DNA from 2 places in the Sessilibacter sp. MAH3 genome. Region 1 is predicted to be linked to the other one. Evidence: predicted binding sites of a transcription regulator. Region 1 holds the regulator's gene; the other holds the start of a gene.

Region 1 (8,058 bases):
TGATATTGTTAAACAAGGCGGTCGCTATGCTTTTATTGGCCCTACCGGAGCCGGTAAAACCACCACCATCGCTAAACTCGCAACCCAACATATTTTGGAACACGGCCGCCACGGTATCGCTATTATTTCTACAGATAATGAACGTTTGGGTTCGCAAAGCCAGTTAAAGAGTTTATCGCATATATTGCAAATTCCTCTGCATGTTGTCACTACGGGCCGGCAGTTGAACGAAGCATTGTTTTCGCTAACCTATTGCGATTTGATTCTAATTGATTCCCCAGGAATTAATATTCGTGACTTGGACAATAATCTTTGGTTTAACGAATTTAAAAACCATGATTTTGTTACCAAAATATTTGTCATGACCACAAATTCGCAAAAGGCTTTTCAAAAAAACATATTAAGTGTTGCTAACGATCTTGATGCGCAAGCGTTGGTGCTGACCAAATTAGATGAGTGTTGCAGTTTGGGTGATAGTTTAGATTGTGTCATAGAATCAAAATTACCCATTGCTTATTTGACAAATGGACAAAATGTGCCAAAAGACATTGAGTTCCCTGTTCACAAAAAACTTATCGCCAAAGCATTAGAAGCAATTGCACCGGCGAAAAAATCCGCTCAATTAGCCCCTGCTAATTTTGGGATTACTGAAGACGTAAATAATTACGAAAAAGTCCAAGCCTAACTGTGTTTATCGGCGCTCAAGAGCGTGTGCTTAGTTAAGTCTGTGCTAAATTTAAAAATACTGCTTGTTGTTTTACACAGTTTAATGGGTTTTCTGCTTCGGTATTTATTTGTAGATAGTTTGTGTTGGTATTGGTGGTACATCTTTTTATGCCACCGGGAGACCCTAGGTTGATCGGTGTTTGCTGTAGATAGATTAGATTTCATTTATATTTAGCAATAATTATATTGAGTTATTTGGAGTTTGTATGAGCTACTCTCGTCCTGTTCAAGTCATAGCCGTAACTGGTGGAAAGGGTGGTGTGGGTAAAACCAACCTTTCAGTGAATTTGAGCATTGCCTTGGCCGAAATGCAAAGACGAGTGGTATTGCTCGATGCTGATTTAGGATTGGCTAATGTAGATGTGCTGTTGGGTTTGCGAGCTAAGCACAACATAGCGGATGTATTAAATGGCGTATGTGATCTGCAAGATATTTTGTTGACTGGTCCTGGCGGAATAAAAATTGTTCCGGCCTCATCCGGTGTTCAAAACATGACGCAATTAAGCGCCCAGCAACATGCCGCATTAATTAATGCATTTAATACGCTTGATCAGCAATTGGATATTCTGGTTATCGATACCGCAGCGGGAATTTCAGATACGGTTGTCAGCTTTGTAAATGCGTCCAACGAAGTCATTGTTGTCGTGTGTGATGAGCCTTCATCCATTACCGATGCCTACGCGTTAATTAAGCTACTTAACAGTGAATATCAACAATCGCGTTTTCGGGTGGTTGCTAATATGACGCGTACCGTTAACGAAGGGCAAAACCTGTTTAATAAATTACAAACCGTATGCGATCGCTTTTTAGATGTCACATTACAGTATCTCGGCCATATTCCTTTTGATGAAAGCGTACGTAAAGCCGTACAAAAACAAACGCCATTAATGACCGCTCTGCCACGCAGTCGTGCTTCCCAGGCAATTAAAGGTATTGCTCAAAAAGTCATAAGTTGGCCGCTGCCAAGTGGCCCAAGAGGGCACTTGGAGTTTTTCGTTGAACGGCTTTTGCATACTGCACATGTGGAGGTTTAACTATGGCTGCTGTGGACGGATTAGCAATGTATGATCAAGCGCAACTTCAACCGGCGATCGACATAGAACAGTATGCGAGTTTGGTAAAACGTATTGCCCATCACATGATGATGAGAATGCCGGCGAGTGTGCAAGTTGAAGATTTAATTCAAGCTGGAATGATTGGCTTAATTGAAGCATCGCAAAAATACGATGCCAGTAAGGGGGCGAGTTTTGAAACCTACGCGGGAATTCGCATTCGTGGCGCCATTGTGGATGAAATGCGCAGAGGTGATTGGGCGCCGCGTTCGGTGCATCGTAATGCCAGACGCGTTCAAGACGCCATTGCGCAAATTGAAGCACGCACAGGCCGCGATGCGACTGATAAAGAAGTGGCCGACGAATTGGAAGTGAGCTTAGAAGAATATCACGCGATTTTGCAAGATAGCACCAGTACACGCTTGTTCAGTTATGAAGAGGCCGTAGGCGAAGACGACAGCCGTATTGAGCACGACAGTGCCAGCGATGGTAATCTCAGTCCATTTGTAGGCCTGCAAAAAGATAATCTGCGTAAATGCTTGGCCGAGGCGATTAAATCGCTGCCAGAGCGCGAACAGCTGGTTTTAGCGCTATATTACGATGAAGAACTGAATCTTAAAGAAATTGGGCAGATATTAGGCGTAAGTGAATCGCGAGTCAGTCAAATTCACAGTCAGGCTGCACTGCGTTTACGTGGTCGTCTTCAAGATTGGGTAATTTCGGAGTGATAATTACGAATTCATAAAAATAAGTAACGATTTATTCGGTTAAATTAAATCGCTGACAAAAGATAGTGACCCGTTTGTGCCTTTCATGGTTCTCTGCGAATCTCTTTTATTCAATGGCAATTCTGAATAACGACAGACCCCTCTAATTTTTTGCCAAATTTACCGTGACTTTTTTTCTTGAACAAAATCCCATTCAAATTAAATATTTTGTAGCTTTCCCAATCTTTTGAATAATTAAGATAATTTTTTTGCTTTATTCTAAAAAAAAGTCGTTTAAAGCCGAAACTATCCTATAGAAACAGTTTTAAAGAACGAGCGTGACATTTATAGCTAGGAATATTTAGGAATCTCTGATTAACCCGGTCGTAATTTTTACTGAAGAACGAAATTGAAAATGTAATGTGTAATTTCTATATCATTTCAATTGCTTATCGTGTCGCGGTTATCAATGCAACTGGTGCGGTGACTAGGCCGAGGTTAATCAGAGCTTCTTTATTCTAATTTGTTTTAACAACCGGGTTTTTATTGAAAAGAGATTTATTTAGTAAAAATTCAGATTGAGTGTTATTACGCTTTTTTTGTACAAGATTTAGGTATTTGATTTCATTAAACCCTACAGATTATGTCCGCGGTTGATCAATACCCGAATATTGGTAATCGCTATCCTTAAAAAACTGGATACCGCACAAACTGCTACTAGACTTTGTATTGAATCGGTTTCCCTCGACCAGGGCCTATGGAGGTTACATTGGATAAAAATATGAAAATCCTCATAGTCGATGATTTTTCTACTATGCGGCGGATCATTAAAAATCTATTGCGTGATTTAGGGTTCACTAATACGCAAGAAGCTGATGATGGCCAAACGGCGTTGCCGATGCTTAAAAACGGCGATTTCGATTTTTTGGTGACGGACTGGAATATGCCGGGAATGACCGGTATTGAGTTGCTCAGGCAAGTCAGAGCAGATGAACGTCTTAGCAGTTTACCGGTGTTGATGGTGACCGCCGAAGCAAAGCGGGAACAAATTATTGAAGCGGCCCAAAGCGGTGTGAATGGTTATGTTGTAAAACCGTTTACGGCTCAAGCTCTAAAGGAAAAAATCGAAAAGATTTTTGATCGCGTCGGTTAACTCATTTCCACAGGTTTAGTTATGGATTCTAATCAATTCTCGAAAGACCCGAATCGAGCAGTCGAAGATCTTCGTGAAGCTGCGCAAATGTTGCTTGAGAAATTACAGAACGAAGATTATCACGATGCAAGCGAAGTGATATCGAAATTAAATCAACAACGCGACAGCTTAATTTTTAACAGTGTCGGTAAATTAACTCGTGCTTTGCATAACGCTATTGTTAATTTTAACGTTGATGCAAATTCGGATAATGACTCCACGTTGTCGGATAAATCTCATATCAGCGATGCATCAGACCGGCTTAACTACGTTCTTAAATTAACTCAAGACGCCGCCGATAAAACGATGGATCGCGTTGAAGCTTCAGCGCCTATTGCTGCCGAAATCATTACTGAGTCGGCGCAATTGCGAGAAGAGTGGAAACGCTTTAAGCGTCGTGAAATGGGCCCAGATGAATTTCGGCAATTGTACTATCGCATGGACGAATTTCTTGCGCGTATTGGTACAGGCGCAGAGCAATTGGGTTTAAATTTACAAGATATTATTTTGGAACAGGGCTACCAAGATTTAACCGGCCAAGTTCTGAAAAAAGTAATTGGTCTTATTTCTGATGTTGAAGGCGAACTGGTTCAGCTAGTTCGTATTGCCGGACAAGTAGAAGATGTTGCTGGGTTTCGATCAAAAGCAGATAAAGAAGCTGCCGAGAAGAAATCGGCAAACGGCGAAGGCCCGCAAATTCAGGCAAAACATCGTCCAGATGTTATGGCCAGTCAAGATGAAGTTGACGATTTATTATCAAGTTTAGGCTTTTAATAGATTTGATATTTTAAGAATAAAAACGACTGAATAAATCGTTTTGGCGAGAGGAGCAGTGAATGGGGTTCGGCGATGATGAAGAGATTTTGCAAGACTTCTTAGTAGAAGCTGGCGAAATCCTCGAGACGCTTTCCGAGCAACTGGTAGAGCTTGAGCAACGTCCAGATGATCGTGATTTATTAAACGCGATATTCCGTGGTTTTCATACGGTCAAAGGCGGTGCTGGCTTCCTGCAAATTGCGCCAATGGTTGAATGCTGCCATGTAACGGAAAATTTATTCGATATTTTACGCAATGGTAAACGCGAAGTAACTTCCGAATTGATGGACGTGGTGCTGCAAGCGCTGGATGCTGTTAATTCACAATTTGATCAGGTTCAAAATCGTGTTGAACCATCACCCGCAGATGAGTCTTTAATTGAATCACTCGAAAGATTAGTCGCCTGCGAGGATTTACTCGAAGCTTCCGATGAAGAAGTTGTTGATGAAGAAGTTGTCGAAGAAGAATCCGTTGACGAAGAAGCCTACGAAGAAGACGTCGTTGCAGATGAAGTTGTAGATGAAGACGTATCAGAGCAAGATATTTCAGAAGACGAACCTCAAGACTCCGAGTTCAATGCACAAGCCGATATTGATGAAGTAGAACTCGATGCACAAGACTCGCAGCCCTCAGCGAGTAGTGACGATTTTTCTGACAGTGCAATAGCTAACTTGTTGGATGCAATCGCCGACGAAGATGAAGACGGGGCAGCTAAACCCGCCGTAAAATCTACCACTGCTAAGAATTCTCCGGTTGTAAAGAAAACTGAATCCGACGAAATCACCGACGATGAGTTTGAAGCGCTTCTTGATCAGTTGCACGGCGAAGGTAAAGGTCCAAGTGTTGGCGAATCTAAAAAAGCTGCACCAGAAAAATCAGAAGCTGCGCCTGCCGATGACAAATCCGGTGAAAAGGCCAAGTCTAAAAAATCCGCGGGTGGAAACTCTGATTTAATTACCGAAGACGAATTTGAAAAACTCTTAGATCAAATTCACGGTCAAGGCAAAGGCCCGGGTGGTCAAGATAAATCTAATTCATCGGCTAAGGCAGCTCCTGCGGCTGAGGCAGAAAAGGTCGAAAACGCCAATCCAAAAGAAGAAAAAACCGAAGATGTAAAAGCAGAAGAGGTAAAAGCGCCTGCGCCCAAAGCTGCAAAACCAAAATCCGAATCTCCAAAAGCTAAAGCGAAAGCCAACGACGATACCATTACCGAAGATGAGTTTGAGGCGTTATTAGATCAATTGCACGGTGCTGGCAAAGGACCAGGCGCTGGTAGTTCAGATACCAAGGTCGCTAGTACTAAGGCCGCCTCATCACCGCCGAAAAATACAACTGCACCAAAAACAACAGAATCGAAAGAGACTGTATCTGAGAAATCAGACGTTAAAGCAGAAAAGTCAGAGCCGAAAAAAGAACCCGTAAAAACCGCCGCAAAAGCACCTGCTGCACCGAAAAAACCAGCAACTACCAAAGCCTCCGAGCCAGATAAGAGTGCCGCTATTAAGGCGGTTCCTGGTACCGGAAAACCCAGCACCGCCGCTGCAAAACCTGAGCTTGTTGCCGTTCCCGGTGGTGCTAAAGCGAGTGCAGCTAAACCGGCATCGCCACCGGCGGCCGCACCCAAAGAAGCGGCTGCGCCGGCTGCCGAAACCACGGTGCGTGTTGATACGCAACGTCTCGACGATATTATGAATATGGTCGGCGAGTTGGTATTGGTGCGCAATCGGTTGGTTCGCTTGGGTGATGAAAAAGGCGATGAGGTATTATCAAAAGCCGTTTCTAATTTAGATGTTGTTACCGCCGATTTACAAACCGCGGTCATGAAAACCCGAATGCAGCCCATTAAGAAAGTGTTTGGGCGTTTCCCACGGGTTGTGCGCGATCTTGCACGCAGTTTAGGAAAAGAAATTAGTCTTGAGCTTGTCGGTGAAGAAACCGATCTCGATAAAAACCTGGTAGAAGCTTTGGCTGATCCCTTGGTGCATTTGGTTCGAAACTCGGTGGATCATGGTATTGAATTACCGGATGTGCGCGAGCAAAAAGGTAAACCACGCGTTGGCCGAGTTGTATTGTCTGCCCAGCAAGAGGGTGACCATATTTTATTAGCCATCACCGATGATGGCGGTGGTATGGACCCGAATAAACTTAAATCCATTGCTGTGGCCAAGGGTGTATTGGATGAAGACGCGGCAGCGCGTTTATCCGATCAAGAGGCTTTTGCGTTAATTTTTGCTCCCGGTTTTTCGACCAAACAAGAAATATCTGATGTATCCGGCCGTGGTGTTGGTATGGATGTGGTGAAAACCAAAATCACCCAACTCAATGGCACCATAGAAATTGATTCGGTCGTTGACGAAGGTACTAAACTTTATATTAAAGTGCCTTTAACCTTGGCCATTATGCCAACGCTGATGATTATGTTGGACGATCAAACATTCGCATTACCCTTAGTTAATGTTGATGAAATCTTCCATATGGATTTAAGTCGCACCAACATTGTTGATGGCCAAGAATGTGTCACCATTCGCGAAAAAGCGATACCGTTATTTCACTTAAAACGTTGGTTAATTCGTAGCGCAGCTTACGCGACACCACCAAAAGAAGGCCACATTGTCATTGTTTCGGTGGGTACTCAGCGAGTCGGTTTTGTTGTTGATCAGTTAATTGGTCAAGAAGAAGTAGTAATTAAACCGCTTGGCAAAATGTTGCATGGCACACCGGGTATGGCTGGTGCGACAATTACCGGTGATGGAAGAATCGCATTAATTTTAGATGTTCCAAGTATGTTGAAACGCTACGCTGGTAATGCTGCTTAGTTTCAAGAGACTTTGATTAATCCAGAGTTTCTTGCGACGCAAGGATGCATCTTAATTTTCTAGAATGGCTAATTTAAAGGAAACTCTGATGAACCTAAAGTTTCCAGCGACACAAGGATGTGTCGCCAATTTCAAGAATGGTAAGTGATTGAAATTGTGAAGAAATTGGAAATCGCATTTTCAATTTCTGTCCTCTGATTAAATCAGGGATGAGTTAATCAGAGATTCCTAAAGTTGTGAAGACATTGGTAGGGGTATTTTCAATATTTTCCCTCTGATTAAATTATGGGTGAGCTGATCAGAAATTCCATAGTCTTGTATTCGCTCATTGGTTGTAATGTTACGAAATTGTGTGTGAATAATAACGGTGTCGTGAGAAGGTGCATCCCAATTACGCTGATAGAGCTCATCAGGTGTCTAGGTATATGGCTATTAATGTTTTAATTGTCGATGACTCTTTATTTTTTCAAAATAGACTTGCCGCCATTATTGAGGAGCATCCTCAATTAAAAGTTATTGGTATCGCGGGTAATGGCAAACAAGCCCTTGCTTTGACGCTTGAAAAAAAGCCCGACGTTATCACCATGGACTACGAAATGCCATTAATGGACGGATTAAAGGCCGTTCGTAAAATTATGGCACAGCGTCCAACTCCGATTTTAATGCTATCTGCGTTAACCTACGAAGGTGCAAAATTAACTCTAGATGCCCTCGATGCTGGGGCGGTTGATTTTATGCCGAAAAGCTTT
Region 2 (8,058 bases), on a different contig from region 1:
AGCCAGCAAGGGTTTATGATTAAATCTTAAGCCAATTTTGGTTTGTAAGTTATCTTACTTGTAAATTTGAATGAGTAATACCGGTGAATTACGAAGAAGTGAAACACTATGCGCTGGCTAAACCAGAGACGAGTTTAGATTTTCCGTTTCAGCGTGATATTCCATTGTTTAAAGTCTACACAAAAATGTTTGCGTTGGTGTCGTGGCACAATGAGGTGGCTTGGCTGAATTTAAAATGCGATCCCGACCAAGCGTTGGCGTTACGGGATATTTTTAAGTCGGTGATTCCTGCCTACCACATGAATAAAACCCATTGGAATACGGTAATTTTAGATGGCAGTGTTCCGCGTGGCGAAATCGAACGTATGATCGATCACAGTTATGCCATGGTGGTGCGTGGTATGACGCGTAAAATGCGCACCAATTTAGAAATTCGTTATGGCGAGCCAGCAATTTATTGTGGCCAATAATTGATGTAATTCGGGTGCATAATGATCAGAGAAGCCACTGCAAACGATGCGCAATACATTGCCGATATCTACAATTATTATGTAGAAGAAACCTACATTACCTTTGAAGATATACCCGTCACTGAGCTGGACATTCGTTCGCGAATGGCGTCGGTACAACAACAGTCTTTGCCTTGGCTGGTTGCCGTTGAAGATTCTGAAGTAGTGGGATATGCCTATGCCACACAATGGAAAGAGCGATCTGCGTATCGGTATTCGTTAGAGTGTACGGTTTATCTTAAAAATGGTTGTGATGGTAAAGGATTAGGAACACAGTTGTATAAGGCGTTATTGGCGGCTCTAAAAGCACGGGGCACTCATTGCGTAATTGCGGTTATCAGTTTGCCTAACGCTAAAAGCGTTGCCTTGCACGAAAAAATCGGCATGGAAAAAGTCGCGCATTTTAAAGAGGTCGGTTTTAAATTTAATCAGTATATTGATGTGGGTTTTTGGCAGCTTATTTTAAGAGATTAGGGTTTTGTTTTAAGAGATTAGGATTTTGATGAGGGAATGATAATTTTTATCTCTGATTTCCGTTTCTTAGATAGCCAGTTTTTAGATATCAGTTTTTTAGGTGCTAGTTTTAAAAGATTTATTCTCTGATTAAGCCATAGTTTATTAATCAGAGAATAAATTTTTGTAGGTGATTTAAACGGCAGTTGGAGCACTTGCTGCATTAGCGGAATTTTTTTGCTGATTTAATTTCTTTAAACGTGCTTCAATATTTTGCGTTAATTTTTCGACACTTAAACCCGCTTCGTTAAGCAGTTGATCGCGTTTGCCGTGATCTTGGAAATAATCTGGCAGACCGCAATTTAATACGTTCACATCAAAACATTCCTGCTGGCAATATTCGTTAACCGCAGAACCAGCGCCACCAGCAATGGTGTTGTCTTCAATGGTTACCAACAACTCGTGGTTTTGCACCAACGAGGCAATAAGTGCTTCGTCGATAGGCTTAACCCAACGCATATCGCAAACGGTTGCGTTGAGTTTTTCTGCAACGGCGAGAGCGCGATCTAACAGCGGCCCAAAGCTTAAAATAGCGATTTTATTGCCAGATCTTACAACAACACCTTTACCAATTTCTGGGGTGGGTTGGAGTTGATCTAACGCAGCACCAGTGCCTGTCCCGCGTGGGTAGCGAACCGCGGATGGGCCTGTAAATTCAAAACAGGCTTTTAGTAGCTGTTGGCATTCAAACTCGTCGCTGGGTGCGGCGATAATCATGTTAGGAATGCAGCGCAAGAAGCTGATATCAAAACTACCGGCGTGGGTTGGGCCGTCTTCGCCAACCAAACCCGCGCGATCGATAGCGAAGGTAACATCAAGATTTTGCAAGGCAACATCGTGCACGAGCTGATCGTAGGCGCGCTGTAAAAACGTGGAGTAGATGGCAACGACCGGTTTGTAGCCTTCACAGGCAAGACCCGCGGCAAAGGTTACAGAGTGTTGCTCGGCAATGGCTACGTCGTGGAATCGCTCTGGGAATCGCTCTGCAAATTCCACCATACCAGAGCCTTCACACATGGCTGGAGTAATTGCCACGAGTTTTTCGTTTTGCTCGGCGGCTTGGCACAGCCAGTAACCAAAAACGTCTTGGTATTTGAGCTTTTTCGGCTTGTTGTCTACCTGTACCGGTGCGACTGAGGTTTTGGGTTCGATCTTATTTAACGCGTGGTATCCAACCGGATCTTGTTCGGCTGGAGCGAAGCCTTTGCCCTTTTTGGTGATAATGTGCAAAAGCTTGGGGCCTTTGAGCTTACGCAGCGCGTCTAGGTCGTGAATCAGCCGTGGTAAGTCGTGACCATCAATTGGGCCTATGTAATAAAAACCCAGCTCTTCAAAGAGGGTTCCCGGAGAAACCATGCCTTTAACGTGCTCTTCAGTCTTGCGAGCCAGCTCCCACGCTTGTGGAATTTTTGATAAAACTTTTTTGCTACCTTCACGAAAATCGGTGTAAAGCTTACTGGCCCAAATTTTCGAGAAATAGGTCGCAAGCCCGCCGACGTTGGGCGAAATAGACATGTTGTTATCGTTTAACACAACCAACATGTCGGAATTTAAGTGCGCAATATGATTTAACGCCTCAAACGCCATACCTGCGGTCATCGCGCCATCACCAATCACAGCAACCATTTTGCGGCGTTGATCTTCGGGTTCATTTTGTGCGGCCACGGCCATGCCAAGGGCAGCGCTTAACGATGTACTGGAATGACCCACGCCAAAGGTGTCGTATTCGCTCTCGGTGCGTTTGGGGAAACCCGCTAAACCGTCAAGCTGACGCATGGTATGCATGGATTCGCGGCGCTCGGTGAGGATTTTGTGCGGGTAGGTTTGATGACCCACATCCCACACCAGTCGGTCGTCTGGTGTGTTGTACACGTAGTGAAGGGCGATGGTTAACTCGACTACGCCGAGACCGGCACCAAAGTGTCCACCGGTTTTACCAACGGTGTACAGGAGAAATTCGCGCAACTGCTCTGCAAGTATCGGTAGTTCGCTCTCATCGAGTTGACGTAAGTCTTCGGGAGAGTTGATTCGATCAAGCAGTGGCGTTTGCGGGCGATGCAGCGGTATTTCTGTGAGCATAACGGCGTAATTTTCTTCACGGCAATAGGTTATTGTACCGAGCAAAACAAATACAAACTACTGTGACGTGCTGAATCGGTAATTAGTTACTTCGGTTGACAATATAACCTGAAAGGTTGCGCAGGTGATCGGCGCGGTAATCAAAGCTGCTAAGGCTATTCAATGCTTGATTATGGAGTTCTTTAGCAAACGATTGCGCAGCTTCAAGTCCTAGCAAGCTTACAAATGTTGGTTTATTCAACGCGGCGTCGGCACCCTTAGGTTTGCCTAACACGCTGGTCTCGGTTGTTACGTCTAAAACATCATCTTGGACTTGAAAGGCCAGTCCCACGGTTTGTGCGTAACGGCTGAGGTTTGCAAGCTGTTCATCATTTGCGCCAGCAACTATTGCGCCCATTCTCACGGCAGCGCTAATTAAGGCTCCGGTTTTGCACAAGTGCATTCGCTCCAGCTGTGGCTGAGTAAGAGTGCGATTGGTGGCGGTCAGATCAATGGCTTGGCCGATAACCATCCCCGATGCTCCGGAGGCATTGGCAAGTTCTTGCACTAAACGTACTTTTAATTCTGGGGCAATATCGAGCTCTGGGCTGGTGAGAATCTCAAAGGCGCGAGTTTGTAGGGCATCGCCCGCCAAAATGGCAATGGCTTCACCAAAGGCAATATGACAGCTGGGTTTACCGCGACGCAGATCATCATCGTCCATGGATGGCAGATCATCGTGTATCAAACTGTAAGCGTGAACACATTCTAGTGACGCTGAGATTGCATCTAATGCGTCTTCGTTATCGAAACCGAACGCTTCTGCGGACGCATAGGTAAGTACGGCACGCACGCGCTTGCCGCCGCCACAGGCGCTGTAGCGCATGGCAGAGATGAGTTGCGTGTCATCTTGAGTGGTTGCTGGCAACCAAATATCCAGGGCTCGTTCAACGCGAGCGCGACTGGTTTTTAAAAACTGCTGAAACAACGATGCGTGCCTTTAGACGGGTAAATTCGAATGACGGGAAGGTTAGTAAGAATCGTCGGAGTCGTCGAGTTCGTCGAAATCTTCTAATTTGAGCTGTCCTTGTTCGGCAACAAGTTTTTGCACTTTTTGCTCGGCTTCGGTCAAGCGTTGCTGGCAATCGCGAGTGAGCCTAATGCCACTTTCGAAAGCTTTTAACGATTCATCAAGGCTTAAATCACCAGATTCAAGCTGTTCTATGATGTTTTCTAATTCGCTTAATGCCGATTCAAAGTCAGGATACTTTTTGCGTGCCGCCATGAAACAGGTTCCTCTCTTCAATGGCCTGAACCCTAACCGACACCGCGTTATTGGTCAATTGGTGGCGCTTATTTTTAAGATTTCTGAACAAAACTTTCATCGTTAAAACGGCTATCTTCAAAATTCTTATCCTACCTATCGAATTTCTTCTTGGAATTAATGATTCTTCGATTTCAGCCGATGCCACATGCACAGAGTTACGTTTATCGACCTGCATTTATAAGGAGCTGCTTGTGGATCTAGCCACGATTGTTGGGTTATTGGGCGCCATGGGTTTGATCGTTGTCACCATGCTGATGAGTGGCTCGTTATCCATGTTCATTAATATTCCGTCGCTAGTGATTGTTGTCGGCGGAAGTATTTTTGCGGTAATGGCTAAGTTTGGTTTGGGGCAATTTTTAGGCGCTATGAAGGTAGCGGGTAAAAGTTTTTCTAACAAAATTGATGATCCCTCAGCGCTTATCGATGAAATTGTTGAACTTGCAGACGCTGCCCGTAAAGGTGGATTACTTTCGCTTGAAGGCAAGGAAGTTAGCAGTAATTTTTTACAAAGAGGGATTCAGTTACTGGTGGATGGCCACGATCCTGACGTAGTTCGTACCTTACTTTCTAAAGATCGAACACTTGCCGAAGAGCGTCACGCGGTAGGTTCGAAGATTTTCACTGCGATGACCGGTGTAGCGCCTGCGATGGGGATGATTGGCACCTTAATTGGACTGGTGGCGATGTTGGCTAACATGTCTGACCCAAAGTCCATCGGTCCGGCGATGGCGGTGGCATTGTTAACAACGCTCTACGGTGCAGTATTGGCTAACGGTTTAACCGAGCCTATCTCAGATAAGTTAGCCCTGCGCGCTGCCGAAGAGGCGATGGTTAAAAACCTCGTCATTGATGCTTTGCTGGCTATACAGGCCGGACAGAATCCTCGGGTCATCGATACCATGCTTAGAACCTATCTTCCTGAAAGTAAACGCGACTCTGGCAAGGATGAGTAGCGGAGATCAGTCATGAGTGATGAAGAAGAGCACAAATGCGACTGTCCGGCCGGTTTGCCGGCTTGGATGGGTACTTTTGCCGATTTGATGTCTTTGCTGATGTGCTTTTTCGTTTTGCTGCTATCGTTTTCGGAGATGGACGCGCAAAAATTTAAGCGTTTAGCGGGTTCTTTGGCGCAAGCTTTTGGTGTGCAAAATCGCCTTGATGTTACAGATCCACCAAAAGGTACCAGCATTATTGCCCAAGAGTTCAGCCCCGGTATTCCAGAGCCAACGCCGTTAAATGTGATCTATCAAAACACCAGCGATTTCACAGAAATGAGTTTAGAAGTGGAATGCCAGGCTGAGTACGATATAGAACAGGGTGAAATTAATCAGGATTCCGGCATAAAAACACGCATCAAGCAGGAGCTCGAAAAGCTGGTTGAAGAGGCGGTTGGTAAAGCTCAAAAAGAAGCCACAGATCTCGCAAGATCTCTGCAAAAGCAGATTATTCAAGGTGAAGTCGAAATTGAAACCCAAGGTAGGAATATCATTATTCGGATTCGCGAGAAAGGTGCGTTTCGTTCGGGATCTGCCGATTTGGCCGAAGAGTACTTCGATGTAATCAGCGAAATTCAAGAAGTCTTGCGCGACACTGAAGGTACGATATCTGTTGAAGGTCACACCGATAATATTCCCATAAAAACCAGCAGATTCAGATCGAATTTCGAATTGTCTTCTTCTCGGGCGGTATCGGTGGCTATGGAATTGATGAAAGGTGATGTTTTAAGTCGCAATCGGTTTGAAGTTAAGGGTTTTGCCGATACTAAACCCCTAACAACCAATGAAAGCGAAGTAGGGCGTGCGCGCAATCGTCGTGTAGAAATTGTTGTTCGCCAAGATATTGCCGATGGACTTTCTGAAGAAGACAAACAAATCTTAAAACAAGACGGTGGCGATATTTTACGTGAGCTCGATCTCGATCCAGACTATATATTTGACCTAAAACCCGACGAAATTTTTTAAGGGAGTTTATGTGATGTCCGAAGATCGCCGCCGTTATTTCCGCATTGATGATCAAATAGGTGTTTCCTACAAAATTATCAGTGAAAATGATTTATCGGGCGAGTTAAAACCGCTACGGGTTGCCGATAATTTTGGTGCGCTCAGAAAACTGAACAAAGAAATAGCCACAACACTGCAAGAAGTTAAATTGAAAGATCCTCTTGTGGGTAATGTATTAGAAGCACTTGATAAGAAAATAAACGTTGTTATTAACCAACTAGAAATGGATAACTTATTGGTACAACGCATTGCGCATCATGTTCATGAAGTTAATATCAGCGCTTGTGGAATGGGTTTTTATATTGACGAAGCTTTAGCGGAAGCCACGTTGTTGAGTTTAGATCTTATTTTAATTCCCGATAATATAAACATTGGCAGCTTTGGTAGAGTGATTTCTTGTGAATCTGTAGAAGATAAGAAATATTATGTAAGACTTGAGTTTTTTGGCATGAGCTCTGTTGATCAGGAATTGTTAATTCAGCACATTGTACGACGGCAAGGTTATTTAATTCGTTCAAATCTTAATAGTTAATAATCTCTTTTTACCTTTTATAGACATTGAAACTTCTGACCAAATTTTTTGTAATTTAATCAGAGGACAAACATTAAACTCGCGGTTGCTAACTTTTTCACAATTTCAATCATTAGCTGTTATTGATGTGGCGATAGAGTTTTGTGTTGCTGGAAATTCTAATTGAATTAAAGTTTTTTATTACAATTGACGAGGTATTTGACAAGGTATTGCAGAATCGCGCAAACATCGGGTTCTACCGAGATCTGCAATGTTGATGCAGGTTTTTTTGTGAGGTAATTTAAAGCTAAAATTAATGGCTGAATAAAAAATTTGATCAACTTAAATTGATTAAATTAAAAGAGATCGCTAAAACAGACCATTAAAACAACTGAATAAAAACGTTAAACGGCTGCGTGCAGCCTTCACGCCAATGAATAATGTCATCAAGTCGCAATTGTGAGTGGTTGTAACTTCACTTGTTTTAGCGGATGGCTTTTATAGTCGTGACAATCGTATACCTGAGACAATCGACTACCACCCATAACCTAACAACTTGAAGATTCCTATTGGTGTTGTTCATTCCATCGATCTTGCTTACATTGATGTTGCTTACTTAATAGTATCGCTCAAATTCAAATGTTGAATTTATGTTCATGAAGACATTATTTAATGTCATATCAATGCCACATATTTTGGATAAGTTGTGTCCATGGTGGTGGTAAATTCTTCAATTTTAAGTATTTTTAACCATTGCTGAGCGCTTATTAAGCGAGTATAACGTTACTAAATGAATGTTGTTTGTGCAGTTGGCGCACAAATTGATGACACATTATCGAGTATAGGGTACCGACACGCCTGATTTGAGTTTCATGCAGTCACCTCTATGGCGTAGCCAATGTTTGTCGGATTGAACGCTTTTTTTCGCAATACCCTGCTTGTTTGTTAACGACCGTAGCTAAGTATCATGGAAGGAATGCCGTCTTCATAGTTTTAAAGATATTTGTTAAGACAGTCTTACAGTATTTCGCGGGTACCGTCGTAAGAGATTGGGTTACTCGTTCATTTCTTACCGTCTGTTCTTCGGCGATACCGAGCTGTCCCTCAGCTGGGTTATGTTTTTCTCTCACTTTAAAACAT

Evidence for each region. The regulator FliA, encoded in region 1, starts transcription of late flagellar genes. The targets are predictions, from matches to a motif close to TAAAGTTATNNNNNNNNCGGCCGATANCC.
Region 2: a site for FliA is predicted at 4,523-4,551, ahead of pomA (flagellar motor protein PomA). Genes of this name have one in related genera too.

What each region holds. Positions count from the first base shown of each region.
Region 1 is NZ_BAAGIE010000022.1:17,115-25,172, reverse strand. Features, by position in the region: gene flhF (flagellar biosynthesis protein FlhF) at 1-685, shown strand, start outside; gene ACYQ2C_RS13550 (MinD/ParA family protein) at 933-1,760, shown strand; gene ACYQ2C_RS13545 (RNA polymerase sigma factor FliA) at 1,763-2,506, shown strand; gene cheY (chemotaxis response regulator CheY) at 3,255-3,638, shown strand; gene ACYQ2C_RS13535 (protein phosphatase CheZ) at 3,660-4,451, shown strand; gene ACYQ2C_RS13530 (chemotaxis protein CheA) at 4,514-7,309, shown strand; gene ACYQ2C_RS13525 (protein-glutamate methylesterase/protein-glutamine glutaminase) at 7,735-8,058, shown strand, end outside.
Region 2 is NZ_BAAGIE010000005.1:135,478-143,535, forward strand. Features, by position in the region: gene ACYQ2C_RS04920 (MmcQ/YjbR family DNA-binding protein) at 84-470, shown strand; gene ACYQ2C_RS04925 (N-acetyltransferase family protein) at 492-983, shown strand; gene dxs (1-deoxy-D-xylulose-5-phosphate synthase) at 1,158-3,101, opposite strand; gene ACYQ2C_RS04935 (polyprenyl synthetase family protein) at 3,184-4,068, opposite strand; gene ACYQ2C_RS04940 (exodeoxyribonuclease VII small subunit) at 4,111-4,365, opposite strand; gene pomA (flagellar motor protein PomA) at 4,599-5,360, shown strand; gene ACYQ2C_RS04950 (flagellar motor protein MotB) at 5,373-6,368, shown strand; gene ACYQ2C_RS04955 (PilZ domain-containing protein) at 6,382-6,939, shown strand.